3 regions of the Pseudomonas sp. PLMAX genome follow, and region 1 is predicted to be linked to each of the others. Evidence: riboswitches for the same ligand, from Rfam matches in the RefSeq annotation. Region 1 holds a riboswitch; each other region holds the start of a gene.

What was found. Region 1 has a riboswitch for cobalamin ahead of DKB71_RS15175 (ABC transporter substrate-binding protein). Riboswitches for the same ligand answer to the same signal wherever they lie in the genome.
Region 2: it holds a riboswitch for cobalamin, as region 1 does, so the genes downstream of both, cobO (cob(I)yrinic acid a,c-diamide adenosyltransferase) here and DKB71_RS15175 (ABC transporter substrate-binding protein) in region 1, are expected to answer to the same signal.
Region 3: it holds a riboswitch for cobalamin, as region 1 does, so the genes downstream of both, cobW (cobalamin biosynthesis protein CobW) here and DKB71_RS15175 (ABC transporter substrate-binding protein) in region 1, are expected to answer to the same signal.

The regions. Positions count from the first base shown of each region.
Region 1 is NZ_CP064949.1:3,265,227-3,274,960, forward strand. Features, by position in the region: gene DKB71_RS15170 (FecCD family ABC transporter permease) at 1-980, opposite strand, end outside; gene DKB71_RS15175 (ABC transporter substrate-binding protein) at 977-1,990, opposite strand; cobalamin riboswitch at 2,128-2,323, opposite strand; gene DKB71_RS15180 (DUF1624 domain-containing protein) at 2,357-3,529, opposite strand; gene DKB71_RS15185 (outer membrane beta-barrel protein) at 3,667-4,167, opposite strand; gene DKB71_RS15190 (helix-turn-helix domain-containing protein) at 4,439-5,425, opposite strand; gene DKB71_RS15195 (hypothetical protein) at 5,422-5,793, opposite strand; gene DKB71_RS15200 (hypothetical protein) at 5,877-6,149, opposite strand; gene DKB71_RS15205 (hypothetical protein) at 6,303-6,785, opposite strand; gene DKB71_RS15210 (transcriptional regulator) at 6,782-7,597, opposite strand; gene DKB71_RS15215 (APC family permease) at 8,033-9,460, shown strand; gene DKB71_RS15220 (SDR family NAD(P)-dependent oxidoreductase) at 9,486-9,734, shown strand, end outside.
Region 2 is NZ_CP064949.1:1,939,965-1,949,698, reverse strand. Features, by position in the region: gene DKB71_RS09010 (cobyric acid synthase) at 47-1,498, opposite strand; gene cobD (threonine-phosphate decarboxylase CobD) at 1,495-2,487, opposite strand; gene cbiB (adenosylcobinamide-phosphate synthase CbiB) at 2,480-3,388, opposite strand; gene bluB (5,6-dimethylbenzimidazole synthase) at 3,385-4,035, opposite strand; gene DKB71_RS08990 (cobyrinate a,c-diamide synthase) at 4,032-5,378, opposite strand; gene cobO (cob(I)yrinic acid a,c-diamide adenosyltransferase) at 5,375-5,986, opposite strand; cobalamin riboswitch at 6,069-6,304, opposite strand; gene DKB71_RS08980 (hypothetical protein) at 6,457-7,041, shown strand; gene DKB71_RS08975 (PQQ-dependent sugar dehydrogenase) at 7,109-8,422, shown strand; gene DKB71_RS08970 (O-methyltransferase) at 9,262-9,734, opposite strand, start outside.
Region 3 is NZ_CP064949.1:4,221,757-4,231,490, forward strand. Features, by position in the region: partial or broken gene cobN (cobaltochelatase subunit CobN) at 1-3,228, opposite strand, end outside; gene cobW (cobalamin biosynthesis protein CobW) at 3,232-4,299, opposite strand; cobalamin riboswitch at 4,398-4,610, opposite strand; cobalamin riboswitch at 4,788-5,013, shown strand; gene DKB71_RS19275 (CbtB-domain containing protein) at 5,134-5,328, shown strand; gene DKB71_RS19280 (CbtA family protein) at 5,340-6,044, shown strand; gene DKB71_RS19285 (cobalamin biosynthesis protein) at 6,041-6,454, shown strand; gene cobM (precorrin-4 C(11)-methyltransferase) at 6,538-7,284, shown strand; gene nfuA (Fe-S biogenesis protein NfuA) at 7,407-7,991, opposite strand; gene DKB71_RS19300 (fatty acid cis/trans isomerase) at 8,191-9,734, opposite strand, start outside.

The DNA.
Region 1 (9,734 bases):
AACACCGGCGCGCCGACCAATGCGGTAATCACACCGACCGGTATCACCTGGCCCTTGATGAGCGTGCGCGAGAGCACATCGGCGGCGATCAGGAACACCGCGCCACCCAGCGCACTCGCCGGCAGCAGGCGCGTGTGCCCAGTGCCCAGCAACAGCCTGGCGGCGTGGGGAATGACCAATCCAACGAAACCGATGGAGCCGACGATCGACACCATCACCGCCGTCACCAGGGCGGCACAACCGATCAACAGAAATTGCACGGGACGCACTGCGATGCCGAGCGAGGCCGCAGAATCCGCGCCAAAGGTGAAGGCATCCAGCGCACGCCGGTGCCACAGGCAAACCGCGAGGCCGGCGAGCGCAACCGGCACCGCCAGCCACACCGAAGGCCAACGCACGCCACTGAGATTGCCCAGCAACCAGAACATGATGCCGCGGGCCTGTTCGGAACTGGCCGACTTGGTGATCAGGAACGCCGTGAGCGCATTGAACAGCTGCGAACCGGCGATCCCCGCCAGGATGATCTGCGAGGTGCTGCCAGGCGAACCGCTGGCCCGGCCGAGCAAGACAACGACGGCAAAGGCTGTAACGGCCCCGGCAAACGCCCCGGCCGACATCGAGATCGCTCCGGCGCCAAAGCCCAGCAATGCCACCAGCACCGCGCCCGTCGAGGCCCCTGCGGAAATGCCCAGCAGGTAGGGATCGGCCAAGGGGTTGCGCAGCAGCGATTGCAGGATCACCCCGCAAGTCGCCAGGCCCGCACCGCAAGCCGCCGCCACCAGCGCGCGGGTCAGGCGGTAGTTCCAGACGATGCCCTCGTCGATGGGATCGAGGGCGTAACCTGCAGACCACAGTTTGTTGGCCAGCACCTGGAACACCACCGCCGATTCAATGTTGGTTTCACCGATGGCCACACCGGCGGTCACGGCCAGCAGCAGTATCAGCGACGCAAGCAGGGTGCGAATCAGCGTCCTGGTCATTGCGGCAGGTCGTAGCCGTTGATGGCGGTGGCCAGCGCTTCGAGACCTTCGAACGTTCTCAGGCTGGCCTGCATGGCCATGGCGTCGAGGATGATGATGCGGTTGTTTTTCACCGCGTCCATGTTGCGGGTCACAGGATCGCTGCGCAGGAATTGCAGTTTCTTATGATAGTCGTCAGCGGGGAAGCGCCGGCGATCCATGCGCGCGATCACCAGGAACGTCGGGTTGGCCTTGGCGATGGTTTCCCAGCCAACGGTTGGCCACTCTTCGTCGGACTGCACCACATTGCGCACGCCCAGGGTGTTGAGCATGAAGTCGGGAATGCCCTTGTGCCCGGCGACATAGGGGTCGATATCCAGGCTGGCACTGGAAAACCAGACCAGCGCGCTGGTGTGCTTGAGGTCCTTGCCTTGCACCAGGGCCATGGACCTGGCCAGGCTGGCCTGCAGTTGTGCGTTCAGCTGTTGCCCACGGGCCTGGACGTCAAAGATCTCGGCCAGTTGGGTGACGCTTTTGTAAATGCTTTCAATCCGAAACGGCTGCAGGCGAGTACCGTCAGCACCCACCAGGTTGTCCTTGGACTCGCAGTCCGAGGGCATCAGGTAGGTGGGAATCTGCAGCTCGTGAAACTGCTCGCGAGTACCGACTGCGCCTTGCGGGCCAACCATCCACTCAAGCTCCACGGCGACCAGCCCCGGGCGCTTGCCGATCACCGATTCGAAACTCGGCTCGTTATCGGCCAGGCGTTCGATCCTGTCGTTCTGCGCCTTGTACTGAGCCAGCACATCATTGAACCACAGCGAAGTACCGACCAGTTTGTCGCCCAATCCCAGGGCGAAGAGCATCTCGGTGCCGGCCTGGCCGATGGTCACCGCCCGGGCAGGGGCGTGGGCGAAGGTCAGCGTGCTGCCGCAGTTCTCGACTGTAAGCGGGTAATGAGTAGGGGAGGCACAGGCGAGGGAAGTTAGACCCAGGCCCGTGACGAGGGCGACAAAGCGGGGCAGCAGCATGATGCAATCTCCATTTGAACCGTACTCGGCGCAAGGGTCTGGAAACACATCATCGAACGCTGCCGAAAAGGCAGAGCAGGGCCCGTCACCTGGGTGACGCGCGCACAAGGATGTCCTCCCCGGACACCCCGCCGGTTAGTGATTGTTGCTTGGCCGGCAGGTCTCCTGACTGGTGCGTCATCGCCTGCTCCAGCCTTCCCGGGATTCGATCCCAGTGGCAATTCAGGAGCAGGCTCAGCACCTACAGTTGCGGGGGCAGTTCCGTTTGATGCGTTGGCAGCATCACGGATTCCCTATTAATCCCATGTGGAAACCGGCGGCGGCATGGTAGTCGATCATGCCGCCCGAGGCGAACCCATCTCCTGATCAGAAGTATTTAAGCCAGCCGATATCACGCCGACGCGCCTTCAATGCGGCGAACCAGCGCACCGGCAGATACAGCGCCGCAGCCAGCAGCACGGCAGTCAGCCACACGGCCCAAATGCCATCGAACCCGAAGTAGTCGCCGTGGTTCAGACCGAACAACGCCACGCTGACCAGGTACAGCACTTTCAGCACATAAAGATGGAGCAGGTAGAAGAACATCGGTGCCGCGCCAAAGACCGCCAGGGTGCTGATCCACTTGTGTTGCCGGGCCCGCTCGAAGCCCAGCAACAGCAAGAGCCCAATGCCCAGCGTCAGGCACAGGAACAGCAGGGAAGGTGGGTATTTGGTGATGTTGAAGAAGCTCATGAGGGTGTGTGTGGTGCTTTCATGGACCGCCCAGTGTGCCTCGCCATAACCGTTCGCCAGGCGCAGGAGGACAAAACCGATCAGTGCGCCGGCCCCCGCCAGCAACAGATAACGTTGACGCAGGGCGGTCGAGGCGGGGCGGGCGAACCAGGGGCCGATGCTGTAACCCAGGGCAATGACCCCGATCCACGGCAGCACCGGGTACGACGTGCGCAGGCGCAGGCTGTCGGAGAATTCGATCCAGCCGCGATCATGCAGAATGGCCCAAGGGATGTGCAGCGCCGAACCGACCGGGAAGTGCAGGGAGTCGAGCAGATTGTGCCCGCCCACGATGATCAGCCCCAGGCCGCAGAGGATGGGTCGCGGCAGCCAGACCAGTGCGGCGAGGGCAATCATGCTGACGCCGATCGCCCAGATCACCTGCAGGTAAATCACGGTGGGCGGGAACTGGAAGGTCCAGGCGAAATTCACCAGGGTGAACTCCAGCACCACCAGGAACAGGCCACGCTTGAACAGAAAGGTCGACACGGCGTGCTTGCCCTGATGCTTTTCACCGTACAGAAACGCAGACAAGCCCGTGAGCAGGACGAACACCGGCGCACACAAATGGGCGAGCGTGCGGCTGAAAAACAACGTCGGTTCAGTGCTGTCGATGAGCATCGGGTCGGTGACCTGGCGGTGCAGGAAGAAGGTTTCGCGCACGTGATCCAGCAGCATGAAGATGATCACCAATCCCCTGAGGGCGTCGATGGACATCAGGCGTTGGCTAACGCTGGTGATGGGTGGGGTTTGAACAAGGTTTGTCATTGAAAGTCGCGGTCCGTGAGTATTGATATAACATAACATTTAATCCGGGCAAAAAAAAGAGGTCAACAGGGCAAGACAGCGGGGGGATGAAGGCTTGAGGTTGAGCGACCCGCAAGGCCGCTCAATTCAGGAGGGGTTTAGAAGAGAATATAAGCGGATGCCGTTGTTTGATTCAGGTCCATGTTGCCGACCTGCAGTACTTCATATTCAGCGCGGACACCGATGTTGCGAAATACATCGAGTTCAACGCCGGCACCGTAGGTCAGGTCCACGCCCGTATCGTCATCGGCGGCATTGCCGTCAGCATCCCAGGCATGGGCACCGACAATGCCGAATACGCGCACTCGGTCTCCCAACGGAAAGCCGAGATGGGCACTGGCCTGGACAGACTTACCGTCGAAATCCAGATTGCTGTCTTCGAATTGGCCGAGATCAACGAAGGCGCCTTCGAAGGCCAGATAGCCGTTGAGTCGATAACCTGCAAAAACCTTATAACTGGTGTCTTCATCGTTCAAATGGACTTTGTCGGTTTCAATGCTGCTGACGCCAGCGCCAAGATATAAACCTTTGTCATCAGCGAGCGCCTGAAAAGACAGTAACGAAAGCAGTGAAACGAAGCCAAGGTTTCGAAATAGCATGTGAGGCAGGGTCCTTCTACGGGTTGTCGATGGGTGTTGGCCGAGAATTTGAATGAGCGTGAAGAATGATTGAAGTCATTGATTGATATTTATGAATGGCTTCAAAGGGTTTGATAGGTGTTAACCAACCAGGCTAAGGCAACGCCCGATAAATAGGCGGCCAGGCAAAAGATGACTTTCTGTTTGAGTGGAAGCGAATTCAGTCGATAGCGCATGCTTATCCCCTTGGGTAGAAACAAGCATGCTGACCATTCAGGTTGTTGGATGAAAATTATTGATTGTTATTTTTGGCGGCCGTGGCCAGTTTTGCAGAGTTACGCCTGGCCGTTTCCGAGGGGGTTTCTCCATAAGCATCCTGATACGCTTTGGAAAACCGGCCCAGATGGTGAAAATTCCAATACATGGCGGTTTCAGTGACCGTCGGCCAAGTGTTGCGGATCAAGTCCCGACGGGCACGAGCGAGTCTCAGGTTCTTGATGTAAGCGATCGGCGAAATCCCGAATGTTTCGACGAAGCCATGGTGCAAGCTGCGAGTTGTGGTTTGCAGTTGTTTGACCAACGCCTTCATGCTGAGGGATTTTTTGGTGTTTTCATGAATGTATTGCATGGCCTCTATTGCGATCTTTCTTCTTCGCGGGGGAGTAAGCGCGGATCGGCCAACAGGTATCAGGGCCCGTAGCAGAGAAATCAGCAACGCACTTTCAGCCGCTGAAGTTTCAGCGCAGCTGAGCGGTTGCAAACGAGGCGGGGTGGCGTCCATGGAGTAGGCGTTGATCGCCTGAATGGCGGATTGCACCAACTGGTAATGTGCAACCTGAAAGCGCTGCTCCTTTCTATCCCGCAGCATATCGATGGAAGAATGGTTTCCAAGGCAATGTACGTAATGTTCGAGAGTCGTGGTCAGGGTGAAAAGCGTTTCATTCGGCTCGCAGGTGTAGTGCACGGGCTCACCGCTATACAACACGATGATTTCGTTAGGCCACAAATGATGATTATTGACCGTGGGTCGACCCACCAAAGCCTGTGAAATGGCAAGGGTTACAAAGCCCTGAGGGACACAACCCATCAAGGTGACGGTTGAGTCAAACTCCAGACGACTGCATTGCAGCCTGGAACCCTGAAAGAGCTTGTGCTGCCTGATGTTTGCTTCGTGTTCCAACGGGGCGAGGCTCAGCTGCCAACGGCCAACTGTTCTATCGGTTTGGTCCGCAGGCGTGGCCGTTACGTGAAAGACTTCATCAGGGATCATGATGCTCATGGAATAGATTGCTCTTCAGCTAATTGGACAGTGCCCGGGTTTTTCTCAGGCATCGACAATGCCGCAGTAAAGACGTACGCGTCGCTCGAGGATAACTCCACCAGGCCTTGAAGTTTATCGGGTGCCAGGTTCGATCCAAAGATCGCGGTTTTCTGGCTGGCCGGGCCGATGGCTGCCGCATCAAAAGCAAAAAAATCCTCAGCACGATAGGCTGTGACAATCCTGTAATCGGACTTTTCATCGCTCAGCTTGTTCGTGTTGCTTTCAAGACGCGTCAGGTCGGCGCCATAGAGTTCCTTGTCATCAGCCAAGGCCTTGAGAGACAGCAATACACCAAAGGATACGGTAGCGAGGTTTCTTAGCAGCATTGACGTGCGTTCCTTGTTGATGATGTTTTCAGGCAGTGCCTGCGGATAGTCCTGCTCCCACGATGCTGGTTGAAGTCAAAAACTCATATTTCGCTCAAACTGGAGTCAGCGACAGGTCGTGACTCCGATTGTTGATTTTGTGGCGGGGCAGGCAAGGCGTTGTCAAAAGCGTCTTCATCGTCATGGGCTTGCTTTTCAGAGTAGATTTTCAAGTGCTTGAGCTTGATTGTTTCGTTCGGGCTCAATTCCAGTTCGTAGAGTTCGATTTCCGTACTGCCGACCGAATATTCATTGTGTGCCGCTGCAGCAAACGATAGTGCAGCCAGCGCTAGAGCTGCCAGGATCCTGGTTATCATTGATTTGATGACTCGCGGAAAATGTATGTTTTCAACGCTGATGTCAGCAGGAACGACTTCGAGCGCTACAAAGGCGGGATGTTGCGGGGGGAGGGGGTTTGATTCAAATTAGTAATTATTATTTTTGTTCTGATGTGATGGGTTGCAGATGTCTCAGTGATTCATGCAGCGCAAGCGGCCAATGTCATGTACATAAAAGCATACGGCGTTTTTGTTGGAGGTGGGGAGCAACTCATAGTTGAGAACGGCGCCTTCCTGTAGAACGAATTGACGCCTGAAAAACAGATCCGGCGTCTTTTCAATGGCGAATAATTCAGTGTCCTGGCTGAGTTTGACGTTGCTGATCTTTATTTGCACATGGTGTTTGCTTTCCCGGACAATCTGCGCCGAGATGGTTGCATTACGAATCTTTCCGTTCAGGCTTTCAATCGTGGTTTGTGTCAGTCGGCCATGGCCGATGGTCAGGTACTCTTCGGTATTGAGTTGATTGGAGTCCTCCAGCCATTGACGAGTCATGGTTTGATAACTGATATTTTCCATGTAATAAGAGGGCGAATAGGTCAGGGAAAAGACACAGGCGGCGTTGATGATTGCAAGCACGATCCAGTGAACAGTTGAAGAGGTCATTGACTTCATAGGGTGGCTTCCAAACATTGCCGGATCATCGGGGCAAGGTCTTTTTGCCCGCTATTCAATTGCAGGTTTGCAGTGCTTAGATCCGGACGAACGCACGAAACAGAGTAGTTTGTTTTAAACAGGTTCAACCAGACTTCGCCTTTCAAGTTTGGCGGTAGCTGTTGCACCTGGGTCGCCGAGAGGTCCCTCAGCGATTCAGCTTCGGCGACACTCTCGCCTAATGCATGGATGACCAGTTCATTTTGTTTGAGGGTGGAGACTTCTATTTTCGATGTGTCGAAACCTGAGTGGAAACCCGTGTAGGCGCAGACTGCCAAGGTCAGCACATAGCCGATTAAATGGGCTTTTGTCAGGTAAGTTGATTTCCTGGTCTTTGCTGAAGGCACCGCAAGATCGTCATTCCCGAACGCCGCCGGCTCTTCAACGGCGAGCACAGGCGCAACATCTTCCGAGGGTGTTGGGGGATTTGTGGGGACATCGACTACATAAAGACGGTTGAAGCAATAACCTCTTCGCGGAACCGTCATCAGAATCTCGTGATCACGACTGTCATTGAGAATGTTTCTAAGGGAGAAAACTGCCTGGTTCAAACTGCCGGAGGCGACGACGCGGTCATTCCAGGTGTAGTCGATGATCTCTTCACGACTTTTAGTCTGGCCGGGCTCCATGAGCAGCAGCTCCAGTAGGCGCGATTCTGCTCTGCCTATCGTAGTGCTTTGTACTTCTCCATGGGGCGTGGTGAGGGTAAGCAAGGCGGTGTCTGGATCGAAAAGGGCCATGGCACCATTTTTCAATGTGAAGGCGTAGCGCATGGGAGTCCTCCGTTCAGGTGGTTCTGGCTGAGTATAGAGACGGTTTCAGAGGCCGATTTGACGCAGTGCATTCTTGTCGAAGGGAACGGCTATGAGCGGGGGCGGTGATGATGCGCGGATCGAGTGACCGGCGCTATCCGAAAACTGCAAGGTGGGCGAGCCTTACTTCGCCCATTCAGATGCAAAGATCGGAAATTCCTGATGGTAGGTTTTTTTTGGCTGTTTCTATACTGGCCACCCATTCAAAGGTTTAAAAACCACAGCAATAAAAACAACAAAGCTGCAAGTCAACTCTGAATAAGCTATTTGTTTTTAGCCTGTTCGGGTTGTGAGTATCTGCATTTTGCATAGTTGAATAATAAGAGCGGCGTTCAAACCGATTCCCACGGTTTGACGCTACAAGATCTTCTATAGCTATTAATCAGAGCCTGATAAATGAACTTCTATGAAATCATCGGTTATGACCGTGACGGAACTGTTCGTGAACTTGATACAGCGCTGAACAAGGGGACGCTCACAACCAGGGATGTTACGTTTTCCGCACTTGGTTTTAATGCTCCGGGCTGGATTGCCGCCTCTTCGATGTCGATTCTTTACTCGATATCGGGCCACCATGCGCCGCTGGCCATATTGATTGCGTACTTCTTCCCCATGCTGGTCATGGCGTTCTGCATGATCTCCCTCACTCGCCAGGCCCCCTCGGCCGGCGGCGTCTTTACCTTCACCTCGCGTTTCCTGCATACCAGCGTCGGGACCATTCTCGGCTGGGCCTACTCCGTTGCCTGTACGGCAGTAATGGCCATGTGCGCAATCATCGGCACCGAATATATCCAGGCGCTGTTCCCGGCCCTGGCGGGTGCGCTCAACGCCAAACTGATTGGCACAAGCATGGTCCTGGTCTTCCTGGCCATTTCCTGCAAGGGCGTCAATGCCACCGCGAAAATTGCCAGCATTTTCCTGATTTTCGAGATCGGTGTCGTTGCCGGGCTCGGGTTGATGGGCATCATCGACCCTCAGGTACCGGACCTGTCGGTGCTGTCCATGTACACGCCAGAAGGGGCGGACGGCTGGTCAGCCATCGGGCCAGGGGTGCTGTTCGGTGTATGGATGCTCGCCAACTTCGATTCGGCAATCAACTACATCGAGGAGTCGCGGATTCCGGTTCGTACCGTGCAACGCTCCATGTTGCTCGTGCTGACGTCCGCCTTCGTCATCTACACCCTCGCGGCCATCGGCTGGCAGTACGCCGTGCCCGTGGAGACACTGGCGGCCATCATCGAGGACGGCAACGGTGGGCCAATCGCCGCGGTGGCAAACGTCTACTTGCCACCAGCCCTGGCCTGGATTGCCTTGTTCGTGGTGATTACGTCGGCCTGTGCCGGCATGCAGATCTCTTCGAGTGCAGCGGCGCGCACGCTTTATCGCATGAGTGAAGAAGGGCATCTGCCGTTGGCGCTCAGTGCCGTCAACAAGACCAAGTCGCCCTGGCTCGCCAGCGTGATCGTCGCGGCCGTCGCCATTGCACTGCTGTGGTGGAAGCCGCTGGACAAGATCGTCTGGTACTACGACGTGGTGACTATCACGCTGGTGATGTCCTACATGGCTGCCATTGCTGCCTTCATTGTCATGACGTTCCGCCGTCAGCGTTTGGCAATCGCGTTCGCACTGGCGATCCCTGCAACTCTCGCCATTCTCGTCCTGGGATACATCGGTTACACCGCCGGCGCCAATCCGGTCTCGCCAGAGGATCAATACACGGCCTGGTACCTGGGCGCGCTGACGATACTGTCTGGCGCACTGATCCTGGTCTGGCAATCGCGTGTCTCCAGGAAGCCGGTACTTTCCAAGGCTCAACAGTCCTGATTTTTTAAAAAACATCGGAGAACTTATGAAACGTGTCGTCGTTATCACGGGCGCTGCAAGGGGTATTGGGCTGGCCATCGCCAGGCGTTTTGCGGCAAGTGGTGATCATCTGGTGCTCAACTACTTCGACACCAGGGATCAACTGGACGAGGTCATCCGCACAGCCGAAGCCAACGGTGGCGACGGGATCACCGTCCAGGCCGATATCAGTCATCCCGAAGCCGCGGCCGGGATCATTCGCGAAGCCGAGGGTCGCTACGGGCGGGTTGATATC
Region 2 (9,734 bases), 1.3 Mb from region 1:
AAACTGTAGGAGCGGGCTTGCCCGCGAAGGGGCCGGTAAAGCCAACTCAAATCCCACAGAGCTCACGCAACAGCCCGGTATCCAGATGTTTCTCCACCAGATCCGCCAACCGCTCGATATCCCGCTCGCGCAACCCGTGGTAATCCACGTCCTGCACATCCTGCAATCCCGCCCAACGCAACAGCGCACTGCACGCCGCCGGCGACTCGAACAGGCCATGCAGGTAAGTGCCGAAAATCTGCCCGTCGCGACTTTGCGTACCGTCGCAGCGGCCGTCATCGAGCTGCACGGCAGCGTTTTCCAATGCCGGTCCGGTAGTGACGCCGGCATGGATTTCGTAACCACTGACTTCAGCATTCTCCAGCACCAGGCGCCCACGCACGTTGCGCAGCTGCTTCTCTTCTTCCAACTGCGTTTCAAACGCCAACAGCCCCAACCCCGCACTTGAGCCCGACGCCCCTTCCAGCCCCAGCGGATCATGCACCTGCTCCCCCAGCATCTGCAGACCACCGCAAATGCCCAGGACTTTTCCGCCATAGCGCAAATGCCGGGAAATCGCGGTGTCCCAACCATTGGCACGCAGGTACGCAAGATCGCTGCGCACGCTTTTCGAGCCAGGAAGAATGATCAGGTCGGCCGGTGGAATCGCCTGGCCGGGGCCGATGAATTGCAGGTCCACTTGCGGGTGCAGGCGCAGCGGATCGAAATCGGTGTGGTTGCTGATGCGCGGCAACACCGGCACCACCACTTTCAACAGTTGCCCGGCCTTGTCGGCCTGGCGCTGATCGATGCCGTCCTCGGCTTCCAGGTGCAAGTCCATCACGTAGGGCAGCACGCCGATCACCGGTTTGCCGGTGCGCGCCTCGAGCCAGTCGAGACCGGGCTGCAGCAGCGCGATATCGCCACGAAAACGGTTGATAATGAAGCCTTTGACCCGCGCCTGCTCACTCGCCGACAGCAGCTCCAGGGTGCCCACCAGGTGGGCGAAAACACCGCCGCGATTGATGTCGGCGATCAGCACCACCGGGCAATCCACCGCTTCGGCAAAGCCCATGTTGGCGATGTCGCCGGCACGCAGGTTGATCTCGGCCGGTGAGCCCGCGCCTTCGACCATCACCACGGGATAGGCCGCGCTCAAGCGTTCATGGGAGGCCAGCACCGCTTGCATGGCGATAGCCTTGTAGTCGTGATAGGCCACGGCGTTCATGGTCGTGACCGCACGCCCATGGATGATCACCTGGGCGCCGGTATCGCTGTTGGGCTTGAGCAGCACCGGGTTCATGTCGGTGTGGGGTTCAAGATGGGCGGCCTGGGCCTGCACCGCTTGGGCGCGGCCGATCTCGCCACCGTCGGCGGTCACCGCGCTGTTGAGCGCCATGTTCTGCGGCTTGAACGGCACCACGCGGACACCCTGGCGTGTCACCCAGCGGCACAGCGCCGTTACCAGGGTGCTTTTACCGGCGTCGGAGGTGGTGCCCTGCACCATCAGCGTGGTCATGGGTGTTCCTTGGCGTAGGCGTCCAGCGCCGAAGCGAGACGTGCCCAGTCGGCTTCATCGCCAGGCAGGCCGAAACGCAGGCTGCTGTTGTGGGTGAACAGGCGCAGCAGAATGCCGCGCCGGGCCATGAAGTCGTGAAGCAGTTCGGCGCGCTCGGTGCTCAGCCATTGGAACAGGGCGCAACCGCCCTGGGGCTCGAAGCCGTATTGCGTCAACAAGGTGGCCAGCCGCGCGCTGGCCTCATCGGCACGCAAGCGCTGGCGCGTGTGACCTTCGGTGTCGCGCAGGCACGCCTGGCCCAGCACCCGGGTCGGCCCGCTGACCGCCCACGGCCCGACCTGCTCGGCGAGCAGCTTGAGCAACCGGCGCTCCGCCAGGACAAAACCCAGGCGCACCCCGGCCAGGCCGAAGAACTTGCCAAAGGAGCGCAGCACGATCAAACCGACCTGATGGGCAAACGGCGCCACGCTCAGGTGCGGCGTGTTGTCCATGAAGGCCTCGTCCACCACCAGCCAGCCACCACGCGGGGCCAGGCGCGAATGCCAGTCGAGCAGGCGCGCGGGCGTCAGGTTCAGCCCGGTCGGGTTGTTCGGGTTGACCACCACCAGCACGTCGAGGCTGTCGACAAAGAAGTCGACTTCCTGCTCCAACACCTCGCGCACAATGTAGCCATTGCGCCGCCACGCCTCGGCATGCTCGGCGTAACAAGGCGACAGCACGCCGACCTTACCCGCCCGGCGCAAGCGCGGCAGCAACTGAATGGCCATCTGCGAGCCAGCGACCGGTAATGCCTGCAGGGTGCCGTAATAGTCGCAGGCCGCCTGCTCCAGGCCATCATCGGTTTCCGGCAACCGCGCCCAGGCCCGCAGCGGGATGTCGGGTACGGGAAACGGCCAGGGCGCCAGGCCGCTGGACAGGTCGAGCCAATCGGCTTCGTCAATGCCGTAATCGTGCGCCGCCTTGCGCAGTCGTCCACCGTGCTCAAGCATAAAATTCAGCCCCCACGCACAAAATCAGCAGCCACAACCATACCCCTCGCTGGACCAGTTGCCAGCCGCGGTCGATGGCGTCGGCATCCGCCGGCACGCCCTCGCCCAGCTTCGGGCGCTGATGCAGTTCACCGTGATAAATCGCCGGCCCGCCCAACTCGACGCCCAACGCACCGGCACCCGCCGCCATCACCGGGCCGGCATTCGGGCTATCCCAGGTCGGCCCCTGGGTGCGCCAGCATTTCAACGCCAGGCGGGTCTTGCCCAGCAGCGCGTAGGTCAACGCCACCAGACGCGCGGGAATGTAGTTGAGCACATCGTCGATCTTCGCCGCCGCCCAGCCGAACCGCTCGAAGCGCTCGTTGCGATAGCCCCACATCGCGTCCAGAGTGTTGCTCAAACGGTAGAGCACCACGCCCGGCGCGCCAGCCACGGCAAACCAGAACAATGCGGCAAACACCGCGTCACTGCCGTTTTCCAGCACCGATTCGGTGGCGGCGCGGGCGACGGCGGTTTCATCCAGATCGCTGGTTTTACGGCTGACCAGGTAACTCACGCGTTGGCGTGCTTCTTCAAGATTATCGCTGCGCAAAGCCTTCGCCACCGGCGTGACATGCTCACCGAGGCTGCGCATGCCCAGGGCGCAATAGAGCGCAAGAATCTCGACGATCCAGCCGACGTAGGGCGCCCAGGAAAATGCCGTAGCCAACAGGGTCAGCGGCAACACGGCGATCACCCACGCGGTGACCCCATGGCTGCGCCAGCCGCGACCGCCACCGTTGAAACGTTGCTCGATGCGCTCGGCAAATCGGCCGAACGCCACCAGCGGATGCCAGCGTTTGGGTTCACCCAGCAGCGCATCCAGCGCCACCGCGGCGACACTCAACAACGCCACACTCATTGACTCACTCCCCAATAGTTTTCATACAACAGCTCACTCAGCGGACGCGCCTGCGCCCAGCCTTCGAGTACCAGCATCGGTGCCGGATAAAAGGCCTTGACCGGTCCCAGGCAAAGAATCGCCAAGGGCTTGGCACCCGGCGGCAGGCCCAGCAGGTCCGCCAGGGCTTGCGGCTCGAACAGCGAGACCCAGCCCATGCCCAGCCCTTCGGCGCGGGATGCCAGCCAGAGGTTCTGGATCGCGCAGGACAACGAGGCCAGGTCCATTTCCGGCAGGGTACGACGACCGAAGATATGCCGTTCGCGATCGTCCATCAGCGCGGCGACCAGCACCTCGGCGCAATCGTTGATGCCCTCGACCTTGAGCTGCATGAACTCGTCGGTGCGCTCACCCAGGGCCTCGGCGGTGCGCACGCGCTCCTGCTCCACCAGGACCTGGATCTGGCTGCGTAGCGCGCGGTCACTGATGCGGATGAAGCGCCAGGGCTGCATCAGGCCGACACTCGGGGCCTGATGCGCGGCTTCGAGCAGGCGCCGCAGTAAATCGGGCTCGACCGTGCCGCCCGCGAAGTGGCGCATGTCGCGGCGTTCGCCAATGGCGCGGTAGACCGCATCGCGTTCGGCTTCGGAGAAGGCGTTGTCGGTCATGGCCTCTTCGCTGTAGGAGCTGGCTTGCCAGCGAAGGCGGCCTCAAGGTCGGGCGCAAACAACGCGGCAACCGCCTTCGGATTGGACGGAAAATAAAAATGCACATAAGAGGCCGTCATCCGCCCCTCGCGATAAACCGCCTCTGCCCCGCGTCCGCCGTTAGGGCTCAAGCCCCGGGCAATCGGTGTCAGTTCGGTGGTGGTCAAGGAATGATGATAAGTGTGCCCACGCAGTGAACCTTCCGGTAGCTCAACCGCCTGCAAGGCCAACGCAGCCAGGCGCTTCTGCATCACCGCATCGCCCTTCAACAAGCCGACCAGCTCTGCCCGAGTACCCTCGACATCGGTCAGCGAATCGAGCAGATAAAGCATCCCGCCACATTCCGCCAACAAGGGTTTGCCCGCCGCGTGGTGCGCGCGGATCGCCGCCAACATCGAGGTGTTCTGCGACAGCGCCACATGGTGCAATTCCGGATAGCCGCCCGGCAGATACAAGCTGTCCGCCTCGGGCAAAACAGCGTCACGGATCGGCGAGAAAAACCGCAACTCGGCACCCATCGCCCGCAACAGATCCAGGCTGGCGCCATAGGTGAAGGCAAACGCCTCATCACGGGCCACGGCGATGCGCACGCCAGCCAGAAGCGGTTCGGCCGCTATTACATCCGGCGCGGCGAAGGTCACCGCCGGTGGCAGCGCGACTTCGCAACTGCTGGCCAGGGCGTCTGCCGCTGCATCCAGGCGCACGTCCAGGTCGTTCAACTCGCTGGCTTGCACCAGGCCCAGGTGGCGACTTGGCAATTCAATGCCGGTCTCCCGAGACAAGGCGCCGTACCAGCGCAGGCCTTCGGTCAGGCTGCCTTCGAGTAGTTGCGCATGGCGCAGGGTGCCCACGCGGTTGGCCAGCACGCCGGCAAACGGCAAGTCCGGCTGATAGCGCGCCAGGCCCAGGGCCAGTGCGCCAAAGGTCTGGGCCATGGCGGTACCGTCGATCACAGCGAGCACCGGCACGCCGAAATGCCGCGCCAGATCGGCACTCGACGGCGTACCGTCGAACAGCCCCATGACGCCTTCGATCAGGATCAGGTCAGCCTCCGCGGCGGCCTCCCACAACAGGCGACGGCTTTCCTGCTCGCCGACCATCCACATGTCCAGTTGATACACCGGCGCACCGCTGGCGCGTTCGAGGATCATCGGGTCGAGAAAATCCGGGCCACACTTGAATACCCGCACCTTGCGTCCCTGGTTGCGATGCAACCGGGCCAGCGCGGCGGTCACGGTGGTCTTGCCCTGGCCGGAGGCCGGCGCGGCAATCAGTACCGCCGGGCAATGACGAGGTTGATTCACAGCTCGACGCCTTTTTGCGCTTTGATACCGGCCTGGAAGGCGTGCTTGATCATGCCCATTTCGGTGACGGTGTCGGCCAGTTCGACCATCTCCGGCTTGGCGCCGCGACCGGTGACCACCACGTGCTGCATTGGCGGGCGCCCTTGCAGGTCGCTGAGCACCTGATCGAGATCGAGGTAGCCGTGCTTGAGGGCGATGTTCAGCTCGTCCAGCACCACAAGGCCAATCGATGGGTCGCGCAGCAGTTGCTGCGATACCGCCCAGGCCGCTTCGGCCGCCGCGATGTCGCGCTGGCGATCCTGGGTCTCCCAGGTAAAACCCTCACCCATCACATGAAAACGCACCTGCTCGGGGAAGCGCCGGAAGAACAGTTCTTCGCCGGTGCTGTTACGCCCCTTGATGAACTGCACCACACCGCACTGCATGCCATGCCCCATGGCACGGGCGAGCATGCCGAAGGCCGAGCTGCTCTTGCCTTTGCCGTTGCCGGTCAGCACCAGCAGCAGGCCGCATTCGTTCGGGGAATTGGCGATGCGTTCGTCGATCACGGCCTTTTTGCGCAGCATGCGCGCCAGATGACGTTCGTCACGATCAGGGGTATCAGACATGGGGGAGCTCTCCGTTGAGGCAGGATTAACGGCGGGCAGGCACAAGAATAGACGGCAAGAAACCTGGCATCGCCCACCGTGATGCCGCTTGGATGGATCAGGCCGGTCTCCGGGCTCATGAGCGGCGTATTGCCAGACTGCGCGCCTTCCCGCATCAACGATCGACGCAGTGGCTTCTGACGCAGTTTTCACTCATTTACCGTTGCGGGGGCAGCGCCGGGATCGCAGGGCTTCATCGACTGAAGCACTCAACTCACCGGCTTCCCTGTTTCACTCTGTCGACCCAAGTCACAGAGCACCTGAAACAAGCGGCGAAGGTTAGAGGGTTGGGGGTGGAGCGTCAATTGAAGACGTGGCGGTGCCGCGAATAACTGCCCACCTTCAAGAAAGTGACGTCAATCTTGTGCCACAGGCCCAGCAGTGATATCAAATAGCCACAACACCACATCACAATAACAAGGGTGAACCCCATGCAAGGCATCATTATCAGCAATCCGCAGCTGGAATTCCTGCGTCCGGTCCTGGAACGCTGGTTCGACTGCATCGACCGCTACAACGCCGTGCGCGGCGACAACGAAACCCCCTACTGGCTCGACGAAAAAGCCAACCTCGGCCTGCTGTCCGCTGCGGCCTGGATGGCCGAAATGATCACCCTGCAACAATCACCTACCCGCAAACAGACCGAAGAAGGCGAACGCAACGGCCGCGCCGATCTGTTTATCGCCACGCCCGAAGCACGCGCCTGGCTGCAGACCACGCAACGCTGGCCACGGGTCAACAGCCTGAACCTGACCCAGGCCCTGCTGGACATCACCAGCGACGCGAAAAAAATCAGCTACGCCAGCGACCTGAAAATCGGCTGCCTGTTCGTCGCGCCGCACAAGAACCAGCAAGGCGCCACCCCCGAAGAACTTCAGGACATGGTCGATGACCTGCAAAAGGAGCACAGCTGCGCCGTGGCCTGGTATTTCCCCTATGCCTATCGCAAGTTGCGCAACGAAGCCGGTCACTATCACCCCGGTATTGCCGTGCTGCTCAAGGAAGCTCGCGGCTGACGTTGAACCATCGGGCTGCCGCGCTTCTCTATGGTTTAAGTCACTTCATTCATAGGGAAAGTCAGCAATGCGCACGTCTCAGCTGGTTTTCGTTATCGCATTAGCGGGAGGGCTCGCCGCCTGTGGCGAAACCGCCCGCTTGCAAGTCACCGACGGCACCGGGCCGTCCCCCAAGCTCCCGGAACCCAACAAGACCCTGTTCCCGACGATGAACATCGCCCCGGCCATCGGCTGGGCGGACGGCGCCAAACCCATCGCGGCCAGCGGCACCCAGGTCGGCGCCTTCGCCGAGGGCCTCGATCATCCGCGCTGGCTCTACGTGCTGCCCAATGGCGACGTGCTGGTCGCCGAAACCAACGCCCCGCCCAAACCCGATGACAACAAAGGCATCAAGGGCTGGATCACCAAGAAAGTCATGGGACGTGCCGGTGCCGCCGTGCCGAGCCCAAACCGCATCACGCTGCTGCGCGACAGCAACCACGATGGCATCGCCGAAACCCGCACGGTGTTCCTGGAAAACCTCAACTCGCCCTTTGGCATGACCCTGGTCGGCAATGACCTGTACGTTGCCGACACCGACCGGCTGTTGCGCTTTCGCTATGTCGATGGCGACACGGCCATCAAGTCGCAGCCGATCAAAGTCGTCGACCTGCCAGGGGGCACCCTGAATCACCACTGGACCAAGAACGTCATCGCCAGCAAGGACGGGAGCAAGCTGTACGTCACGGTGGGCTCCAACAGCAACGTCGGCGAAAACGGCATGGACCAGGAGCAAGGGCGCGCGGCGATCTGGGAAGTGGATCGTGCCACCGGCAACCACCGGATCTTCGCTTCAGGCCTGCGCAACCCCAACGGCATGGCCTGGGAGCCACAAAGCGGCGCGCTGTGGACCGCCGTCAACGAGCGCGACGAAATCGGCAGCGACCTGGTGCCGGACTACATCACCTCGGTCAAGGACGGCGCTTTCTATGGCTGGCCATTCAGCTATTACGGCCAGCACGTCGACGTGCGCGTCGAGCCGCCAAACCCCGACCTTGTGGCCAAGGCGATTGCCCCGGACTACGCGGTCGGCCCGCACACCGCCTCATTGGGCCTGACCTTTGCCGAAGGCAACAAGCTGCCGGCGCAGTTCAAGGAAGGCGCTTTCATCGGCCAGCACGGCTCATGGAACCGCAAGCCGCATAGTGGCTACAAAGTGATATTCGTGCCCTTCAGCGGCGGCAAACCGAGCGGTCAACCGGTGGATGTGCTCAGCGGTTTTCTCAATGATGAGGAAAAAGCCATGGGCCGGCCGGTGGGTGTGGTGGTTGATCAGCAAGGGGGTTTGCTGGTGGCCGATGATGTGGGGAACAAGGTGTGGCGGGTGTCGGCGGTGCAATAACCTGCACATGAAACAGGCCTGTCGGTCGGCCGCCTTGCTTCGGATTTGGCTTTGGCTTTGGCTTTGGTTCTGGCTTTTGATTTTGATCTTGATCTTGATCTTGATCTTCTTGCCCCATCGTGAGGCCGAGTGGAGGTTCTGCGCAGTGGGTAAACCGGCATGGATGCCGGTTTAGCCGCGCTGGGCCATGGATGGCCCATCGCGGCGGGCCCACGGAGCAGGACCGGAGCGAGGGCATGCCGAGCCACAGCGAGGCACCGAACGCCAGGGGCAAGAGCCCTTGGTTACTTGGGGCTTTTCCAAGTGACTCGCCGTAAGGGCGAAACCATAGGTGGCCGTTACCGAAGGAATGGATATGTACTCCGTCATCAAAAAAAAGGTCGGCTGTGAGATCGTCATCGCTGGCAAGCCAGCTCCCACAGTTGATCGGGTACAGCCGGGAGAGATGGGTCGGCTGTCAGGCCGCCATCGCTGGCAAGCCAGCTCCTACAGTGGATCGTGTACAGCCGTAGGAGATGGGTCGGCTGTCAGGCCGCCTTCGCCAGCAGGCTGGCTCCCACAGTAGATCGGGTACGGCCGTGGGGAGATGGTGCGGTTGTCAGGCCGTCATCGCTGGCAAGCCAGCTCCTACAGTGGATCGTGTACAGCCGTGGGAGATGGGTCGGCTGTCAGGCCGCGCCATCGCCCGCAGGCTGGCTCCCACAATAGATCGGGTACGGCCGTGTGGAGATGGTGAGGCTGTCAGGCCGTCATCGCTGGCAAGCCAGCTCCCACAGTAGATCGGGTACGGCCGTGGGAGATGGGTCGGCTTTGAGGCCGCCATGCTGTGCGCCTGGAGATCAGCGTTTGCGGCAGAGCGTCAGCCCATCACCCAACGGCAGCAACGACAGGTCTACCCGCGCATCATCCTTCAAGGCACAATTGAGCGCCTGGATGGCGCGGGTATCTTCACTTTCGGGATTCTCCTCAAGCACCCGGCCACTCCACAGGGTGTTATCGAATACTGCCAGGCCGCCGGTACGCAACAGGCGTAGTGCATGTTCCAGATAGGCCGGGTAATTGGCCTTGTCGGCATCGATGAACACCAGGTCGAACTGGCCTGGCTCGTCCAGCCTGCCGAGGGTTTCGAGGGCCGGCGCCAATCGCAGATCTATCCGCCCGGCCACGCCGGCCTCCTGCCAATAGCGGCGCGCGGTGGCGTTGTAGTCGCCGGGCAGGTCACAGCAGATCAGCAAACCGTCATCCGGCAACGCCGCCGCCATGCACAGGGCGCTGTAACCGGTGAAGGTGCCGACTTCCAGCACACGCCGTG
Region 3 (9,734 bases), 960 kb from region 1:
TTCAGGTAGACCTCGGCCAGGTCCTCGCGGCTTTGCCACAGTCGACCGTCGATCGTACCCTGCACGCCCGCGCCATAGGCGCCGGGTTTGGCGCCGAAAATGCGCCATCCGGCCTGTCGCCGGGCAGCGTCTTCATCCATCCCCGATTGCAGCAGCGCCTGACGTTCGGCGCTCACCTTGGCGGCCAGGGGATTGAGGTCGTCTGGCTCGTCCAGCTCGGCCACCGCTTGCACGGCGGCATCGAACAGCCGGATCAAGTTGGCAAAGGCATCGCGGAAGAAACCCGATACACGCAGGGTAACGTCCACCCGCGGTCGATCAAGCAAGCTCAACGGCAGGATTTCAAAGTCGTCTACCCGCTGACTGCCGGTGGCCCAGACCGGGCGCACGCCCATCAACGCCATGGCCTGGGCGATGTCGTCGCCGCCGGTGCGCATGGTCGCGGTGCCCCAGACCGACAGGCCGAGTTGACGCAAATGATCGCCATGGTCTTGCAGATGGCGTTCAAGAATCAGGTTGGCCGACTGGAAACCGATGCGCCACGCGGTAGTGGTTGGCAGGTTGCGCACGTCCACCGAATAGAAGTTGCGCCCGGTCGGCAGCACGTCGAGGCGACCGCGACTGGGTGCGCCGCTTGGGCCGGCGGGGACGAAACGGCCACTGAGGGCGTCGAGCAGGCCGCGCATCTCTGCGGGACCACAGGCGCGTCCGGTCTGGGGGCGACCACTTCGCGTAGGTGGTCGAGGATGGCGTTCACGTCAGACCAACTCGCGCTCTGTGGGGAGCGGGCTTGCTCGCAACGGTGTCAGAATGAAAGGTGATGTGGCTGACACGCGCTTCGCGCAACAGCCCGCTCCCACAGGAGATCAGCTGTGTGGCGAAAAGTTCGAGACGTTCGCGGGTGTCGCCGGTGGTGCGCCAGGGTTCCTCGCTTAGCGATAATAATGCGTTCGGGCGCGGTCCGCTCCATGGGTCGGCCAGCGCACAATCCAGCGGATCGAAGCCCAATTCGAACGCCTTGGCCAACGCCCGCAGCAGACTCGACTGCGCACCACGACCATCGCCCCGTGGAATGCGCAGCAGCGCGAGCAAGGTATCGATGCGCAGCCGTCCCACCGGGGATTCGCCAAACACGTGCAAACCATCGCGGATCTGCGACTCTTTCAAGTCACACAAGTAGGTGTCCAGGCGCGGCAACCAGATCGCCGCATCGGCATCGCTGTTCAGTTGGTCGTCCAGCTGCAATTCGCGATCGATGTGCGTGTCGCGCACCAGTTGCAGGATATCGCGCTGCAATTCCCGGGCACGGCGCGGGTCGAGCAATTGCGCCTCGTAATACTCGTCGGCCAGCAGTTCGAGGTTGCGTAGCGGCCCGTAGGTTTCGGCGCGGGTCAGCGGTGGCATCAAGTGATCGATGATCACCGCTTGCGTGCGGCGCTTGGCCTGGGCGCCCTCGCCCGGATCGTTGACGATGAACGGATAGATGTTCGGCAGCGGCCCGAGCAGTGCATCCGGCCAGCAGTGCTCCGACAGCCCGACGCCCTTGCCCGGCAACCATTCCAGGTTGCCGTGCTTGCCGACGTGGATCACGCCATGGGCACCGTAGGTGTTGCGCAACCAGAAATAGAACGCCAGGTAGCCGTGGGGCGGCACCAGGTCCGGGTCGTGGTAAACCGCACTCGGGTCCACCTGATAACCCCGCGCGGGCTGGATGCCGACGAAGGTCAGGCCAAAACGCAACCCGGCGATCATCATTCGCCCGCCACGGCACATCGGATCGCTGTCCGGCGCACCCCAGCGGTCCAGCACGGCCTGGCGGTTGGCTTCGGGCAACTGGTTGAACATGAGCCAATAGTCGTCCATCGCCAGGCTTTGCTGGCACGGACGCTGGTCGAGGGTATCGAGGTCGTTGCTGACACCGCCGAGCAATTGCTGGATCAACGCGGTGCCGCTGCCTGGCAACTGCGCCGGTAGCGGATACCCTTCCCTGTGAAGCGCACGCAAGATGTTCAGCGCTGCGGCCGGGGTATCGAGGCCAACGCCATTGCCGATACGACCATCGCGGGTCGGGTAATTGGCCAGGATCAGCGCAATGCGTTTTTGCCCGTTGGGTACCCGCGCCAGCTCGATCCAGCGCCGCGCCAGTTGCGCGACAAAGTCCATGCGTTCCGGCTGCGCGCGGTAGCAGACCACGTCGGACTGACTGCGCTCGCTGCGCCAGGCCAGGTCCTTGAAGCTGATCGGCCGGCTGATGATGCGCCCGTCCAGTTCGGGCAACGCAATGTGCATCGCCAGGTCTCGCGGGCCGAGGCCCTGTTCGCTGGCGCGCCAGCCCGGCTCGTTGTCCTGGGCACAAATGGCCTGGATCACCGGAATATTGCGGCGAAACGGTCGCAAGTGCGGTGCTTCAGGGCTCGATTGGGCGAAACCGGTAGTGTTCAAGATCACTGAGGCTGAAGTTTCATCCAGCCAGTCCTCGACCACCGAAAGGCAGCCAGGCTCTTTCAAACTGGCCAGCGCAACCGGCAACGGGTTCAACCCCGCCGCCTGCAGGCGCTGGCAGAAAACATCGATGAACGCGGTGTTCGCCGCCTGCAAATGCGAGCGGTAGAACAGTACCGCGGCCACCGGTTGACCGGCCTGCCAGTCGGCTTGCCAGTCAGTCAGTTGCGCGGGGCTTTTTCGCGGGTGGTAAATCGCCGTTCGCGGCAGGGTTTGCGGTTCGGCCCAGGCGTAGTCGCGATCCAGCCAGCGATTGGCCAGGCAGCGGAAAAAGTCGAGGGCATTGCCCATGCCGCCCTGGCGCAGAAACTGCCAAAGACGGTCACGTTCCTCGGGGCCCACGGTGCTGAGATCGCTGAGCTCCGGGTCCGGGCGATCGTCGCCCGGTACCAGTATCAGCTGCACGCCGCGCTGCGACAGCTCCACCAGCCGCTCGACGCCATAACGCCAATAGGCAATGCCGCCGTGCAGCGAAATCAGAATGACTTTGGCGTGGCGCAACACTTGGTCGACATACAGGTCGACCGACGCATGATTCTGCACCTGCATCGGATTGGCCAGGCGCACGCTCGGGTAGTCGTCGGGCAACTGCTGAGCCGCTTCGGCGAGCAGCGCCAGGCTGGAGTCGCCGCTGCACAGGATCACCAGCTCGGCGGGGGTTTGTCCAAGGTCGGCAATGTTGTCATCCGACACGAATCCGCCGGGCTGGGTCCTGAGCAGGTGCATGGGTTACACGCTGAGCGCGGCGCGCAATTGCGCTTCGAGCAAGGTGGCGTCCAGTGCCTGGCCGATCAATACCAGGCGCGTGGTACGTGCCTCTACAGCGCCCCACTGGCGGTCGAAATGCTTGTCGAACCGGGTGCCCACGCCCTGGATCAGCAGGCGCATAGGCTTGTTCGGGATCGCCGCGAAACCCTTGACGCGCAGGATGCTGTGCTCGACCACCAGTTGGGTCAACGCATCCATCAGCAGGCTTTCGTCGGCTTGCGGCAGTTCGATGGAGATGGAATCGAAGGCGTCGTGATCGTGGTCGTCATGATCATCGCCATCGTGGTGATGATCATGGTGGCTGTGACGGCTGTCGATGTGCTCTTCGGAACCGGCGCCAAGGCCGATCAGCACGTCCAGCGGCAAGCGACCGCTGCTGGCTTCGATAACTTTCACCGCCGGCGGCAATTCCTCGGCGACTTCCAGGCGCACGCGAGCCAGGTCTTCCGGGCTGATCAGGTCGGCCTTGTTGAGGATCACCAGGTCAGCGCTGGACAGTTGGTCGGCGAACAGTTCGTGCAGCGGCGATTCGTGGTCCAGGTTCGGGTCGAGTTTGCGCTGGGCGTCGACCTGGTCCGGGAAGGCGGCGAAGGTGCCCGCCGCCACGGCCGGGCTGTCGACCACGGTGATCACCGCATCGACGGTGCAGGCACTGCGAATTTCCGGCCACTGGAAGGCTTGCACCAGCGGTTTTGGCAGGGCCAGGCCCGAGGTTTCGATCAGGATGTGGTCGAGATCGCCGCGACGGGCCACCAGTTCGCGCATTACCGGGAAGAACTCTTCCTGCACGGTGCAGCACAGGCAGCCGTTGGCCAGCTCATAGACACGGCCGTTGGCTTCTTCTTCAGTGCAACCGATGGAGCACTGCTTGAGGATTTCGCCGTCGATGCCCAGTTCGCCGAACTCGTTGACGATCACCGCGATGCGGCGGCCCTGGGCGTTGTCGAGCATGTGCCGCAGCAAGGTGGTCTTGCCCGAGCCGAGGAAACCGGTGACGATGGTGACGGGGAGTTTGGCCAGTGTTTTCATCGGATGCCCTTTGGCAAGGTGGCGGGCATACGGGACGAGGACCGGCCACGCACAAGCGCGCCAGAAGCGTTCGCCACCGGATCACCCCGCCCGGTTGTAGTGAGAATCTGTATCGAGGCAGGTCTCCTGGCTGACGGTGTGCTGGCCTTCAAGCCTGGCATTCGCTGCGCCTTCCCGCGGGCTCGGACTTGAGCGTGCAGTGGCGTGGCAGCGAACATCACCGTTCACAGTTGCGGGGGCAGCCGCGGCATTGACCGCGTTCCCTTCTTAGCTTCGACAAATGCCGAAGAACCTCGAATGCGCAAGGCTACGCATGGTATTGGGGCGGGTCAATGTTCACATGAGATTGGCGGCGCCCCCTTCGCGAGCAAGCCCGCTCCCACATGGGAATGCGATCACCTGTGGGAGAGAGCTTGCTCGCGATGGGGTCGACTCGGTCCCGAGTTGAGAACCCTTGCCAATTGACGCCCGCCCCTCGCCCATGCTCTCCTACGCACCTTGTTACGGGTGCCCTTCACAGGGTGAAACGGGAAACCGGTGAATCATGTGCTTTACTCAAGCCCATGTCAGTCCGGTGCTGCCCCCGCAACGGTAAGCGAGCGAAGCGTCAGATCCACTGTGCCAACGTGGCATGGGAAGGTGACGCTTGCAGGTCAAGGCTAACGCCTGCGCCCCTCGTGAGCCCGGAGACCGGCCCGCAACACAAAGTGACCAACACGATCACTGACTCAACAAACCCGCGGTGGGCGGGCGCTGTTCGGACTTCTGCGCGCTCGGTCGTGCGAGGGCCTGCCTGCGCTCTTATTCCCCGCTGACAGAACAGAGGGAAGCGCCATGTCGATCATCAGCAGCACCGGCCACAGCACCACCGCCAGCAGCACCACTACCCTGTCCCAACGCCTTACCGCCGCCGCTTGCGCGTCGATCCTTGGCGCGTGCCTGGTGTATTTCGCCGGTTTCTCGCACATCGAAGCGGTGCACAACGCCGCTCACGATACCCGCCACAGCTCAGCGTTCCCGTGCCATTGAGACCTGCCGACATGATCAAGCGTATTGCGCAAACCGCAGGTTTCAGCGGGCTGCTGGCTGCCCTGCTGCTGACCCTGCTGCAGAGTTTCTGGGTTTCTCCGCTGATCTTGCAGGCCGAAACCTACGAGAAATCGGAACCTGCCGCCGTTGAAGTCCACGAACACGCCGCGGGCGTCGCTGCCCACAGCCACGACGCCGAAGCCTGGGAGCCGGAAGACGGCTGGCAGCGCGTGCTGTCGACCACCGGCGGTAACCTGGTGGTGGCAGTCGGCTTCGCCTTGATGCTCGCCGGCCTCTATACCCTGCGCGCGCCGACCAAGACCTCCCAGGGCCTGCTCTGGGGCCTGGCCGGTTACGTTACCTTCGTGTTGGCGCCGACGCTCGGCCTGCCGCCCGAGTTGCCGGGCACCGCGGCGGCGGATCTGGCGCAACGGCAGATCTGGTGGATCGGTACTGCAGCTTCCACCGCAGTCGGCATCGCCCTGATCGTATTCAGCCGAAACTGGCTGATGAAGATTCTCGGCGTAGCCATCCTCGCCGTTCCGCACGTGATTGGCGCACCGCAACCTGAGGTGCATTCGATGCTCGCTCCAGAAGCTCTGGAAGCTCAGTTCAAGATCGCTTCGCAGCTGACCAACGTGGCGTTCTGGCTGGCCCTGGGCCTGATCAGTGCGTGGTTGTTCCGCCGCAAAAGCGACGGTCAATACCAAGCATGACTGAACTTGGCACAGCGCCGACCCTGGTGGTCGGCCTGGGCTGCCAGCGTGGCTGCCCCGTCAGCACGCTGCGGGCATTGCTCGACCAGGCATTGCAGGCGCACCAGATCGAACTGCATCAGATCAAGGCCCTGGCCAGCATCGACCAGAAGCGCGGCGAACCGGCCCTGAGCGAACTGGCCGAGCAGCTTGGGCTGCAGATGATGTATTTCAGCAGTGAACAACTGGCGGGCTATCAACCCCGACTCAGTCACCATTCGGATATCGCCTTTGAACGGACCGGGTGCTATGGCGTGGCAGAAAGCGCCGCCCTGGCGCTGGCCGAACAACTGGCCAACGCCCCGGCCAAATTGCTGATCCCGCGACAAAAATATGCCCAGGCCACCCTGGCATTGGCCGGCGCCGCGTAAAATCCCCGATAATCCACACGTTCGATCATGAGCAATCTTCATCTGAAGCCTGCCCATCCCCCTATTTCCAACAGGAACTGACGATGACCGTCTACTTCATTGGCGCAGGTCCCGGCGACCCCGAACTGATCACCGTCAAGGGCCAGCGGCTGATTCGCAGCTGCCCGGTGATCATCTATGCCGGCTCGCTGGTGCCCGCCGCGGTACTGGAAGGACACCGCGCCGAACGGGTGGTCAACAGCGCCGAATTGCACCTGGAACAGATCATCGAACTGATCAGCGCGGCCCATGCCAAGGGTCAGGACGTGGCTCGCGTGCATTCCGGTGATCCGAGCCTGTATGGCGCCATCGGTGAGCAGATTCGCCATTTGCGTGAACGGGATATTCCTTTCGAAATCATTCCCGGTGTCACCGCAACGGCAGCCTGCGCGGCGCTTCTGGGCACAGAACTGACCTTGCCGGACGTGTCACAGAGCGTGATCCTGACGCGCTATGCCGACAAGACCGTGATGCCCGCCGGAGAAGAACTGGCCAGCTTGGCGCAGCACGGGGCGACCATGGCGATTCATCTGGGGGTCAATCACCTGGCAAAAATCGTCGAGGAGCTGCTGCCGTTTTACGGCGCCGACTGCCCGATTGCGGTGATTCACCGGGCGACCTGGCCGGATCAGGATTGGGTGGTGGGGACGCTTGAGGACATTGCCGGGAAGGTTGAAGCCAAGGGGTTTCGGCGTACGGCGTTGATTCTCGTGGGTCGGGTGTTGGGCAGTGAGCATTTCAGTGAGTCGTCGCTGTATCGTGCTGGACATGCGCATTTGTATCGGCCATAGGGCCTCTTCGCTGGCAAGCCAGCTCCTACAGATTTTGTGTTGACCGCGATAGGGCCAGTGGATTTCACCCATAAAAAAACGGCGCTCACGGGGCGCCGTTTTTTTATGCCGCAGCGAACACCTTAGTAGTAGGCGTTTTCTTTCTGCGTGTGGTCAGTCACGTCACGCACACCCTTGAGCTCGGGAATACGCTCGAGCAAGGTGCGCTCGATGCCTTCCTTCAAGGTCACGTCGGCCTGGCCGCAGCCTTGGCAACCGCCACCGAATTGCAGGACGGCAATGCCGTCTTCGACCACGTCGATCAGGCTGACCTGGCCGCCGTGGCTGGCCAGCCCCGGGTTGATCTCGGTTTGCAGGTAGTAGTTGATGCGCTCGTTGACCGGGCTGTCGGCGTTGACCATCGGCACTTTGGCGTTTGGCGCCTTGATGGTCAGCTGGCCGCCCATGCGGTCGGTGGCGTAGTCGACCACGGCATCGTCCAGGAACGCTTCGCTGAAATGGTCGATGTAGGCGGTGAAGCTTTTCAGCCCCAGCGCGGTGTCTTCGGGTTTTTCTTCGCCCGGCTTGCAGTAGGCAATGCAGGTTTCGGCGTACTGGGTGCCAGGCTGGGTGATGAAGACGCGAATGCCAATGCCCGGGGTGTTCTGCTTGGAGAGCAGATCAGCCAGGTAATCGTGGGCGGCGTCGGTGATGGTAATAGCGGTCATGGAAACTCCTCGCAGGCTTGGACGCAGTTTACGCCAATCATCGCCGCGGACAAAGTCCTAGTATTTTTGTCGGGAAAAGATGCGGAGCTTACCCCTGTGGGAGCGGGCTTGCTCGCGAAGGCGGTGGAGCGGTCACCATTGATGTTGTCTGACATGACGCCTTCGCGAGCAAGCCCGCTCCCACAGGGGGTTCGGGGTTTTAGAGGTTCTCGTAGCGATTCATGTCCAGCACGCCCTCTTCCACCGGTTCGGTTTCGTGGATATAGCGACTCAAATCATGGAAATACTGCCAGAACTGCGGGTGGCTGCGACGGATCCCCCAGCGCTCGACGATTTTCTCCAAACGATTGGCATCCTTGGCATTCTCCATCTCATCGACAAATTGTGGCACTTGATCGGCGGGGATATTGAACATGAAGTTCGGGTAACTGCTCAGAACCCCGGGGAAAATGGTCAGCGTGTCGAGCCCCGGCTGGTACCGTAGCGACTCACCGATCAGGAACGCCACATTACTGTGCGCGCGGTTGCGCAGCAGGCTGTAGACCACACGCTGACCGCTCGCGGTTTCGACCCGCAGCATGGTCGCTTCCGGCAGTAGATCGATGACCCTGAGCCCGGCTGCCGGCCGTGAGGCCAGGCGACTCAACGACTGCTCGGCGGCCTGCAGCGCTGGATCGATGTTCGGCCGCGAGCAATAGGCGCCGTCGCAGCGGTTGATCGGATCAGGCCTGGCATCCAGCTCGCCGTAGCGTGCCAGCAACTGCATCGCAAAGTCGCGCTTGGGGTCCTGTTCGTTGAGTTTCAGCGCGGTCGGCGTGTCGTCGTCGATGGATTCATAGTCCAGCCACATCTTGAATCTCCCGCTGTTCTGGTACCAGTCGTCGAGGTACCCCTCCCGCGAGTCAGCCGGCATCAGGCGCAGGAAATTCTGCTCGGCGCCATTGCGGATCAGGTCGAAATACAGGCGCGTCTGGGCCTGGTGGGACACATTGCCAAACACGTCGAAATTCACCGCCAACTGATAATAGGTGCGCTCCAGCAGCGGGAAATCGAACAGCCACATCGTCTGTGGCACGTCGCCGATCAGGCCCTTGGTCACCGCGGCGCTGTCGAAGTGGCGGAAAATGCTCAGCAGCGCGTTTTCGTTGCCGGCCCACAGGCTCGACCAGCTTGGCGCCGGTAGATCGGCGTAGCTGTCCCGACGCAGCGCCTCGTATTCGTTGCGTTTGTCGCGGTAGTCGTGCCACAGGGTGAGGACGCTGCCAACGTCGTCGTTTTGCCCAGGCATCGCCAGCAACGGCGTGGCCTGGCCGCGATAGTTCGGGTCGGTGATGTAGAGGTCGTGTTCCGGCGCCTGGAACAGCGCCCAGAAGTTGTCGCGGATCACATCCGTGGCGATCTGCCCCCGGCAGACCGGGCCACGAATGAAGGTGCGCACGAAATACTCGGCGTTATCGAGCATGAACTGATAACGCGCCTGGGCCGGGATCGCTTCGAAGGTGGAAAAGGGGTTGGCCCGGCGTTCCGGGCCGTAACCCGGCAAGGCATTGACCTGCCAGTCGCCGTTATAAAAGAGGCTTTTGACCCGCGCCAGCTTCGCCGCGCTCAGCGGATAGGTGATGTGCGTCTTGTGCACGATCACGCCCTGCACCGGCCACAGGCGGTAATACACCTGGGTGCCGGGGTCGTCGTTCGGCCGACGGGTATTGATCAGGTCGATGGGTTGGCCGGTGGGCGTGCGCG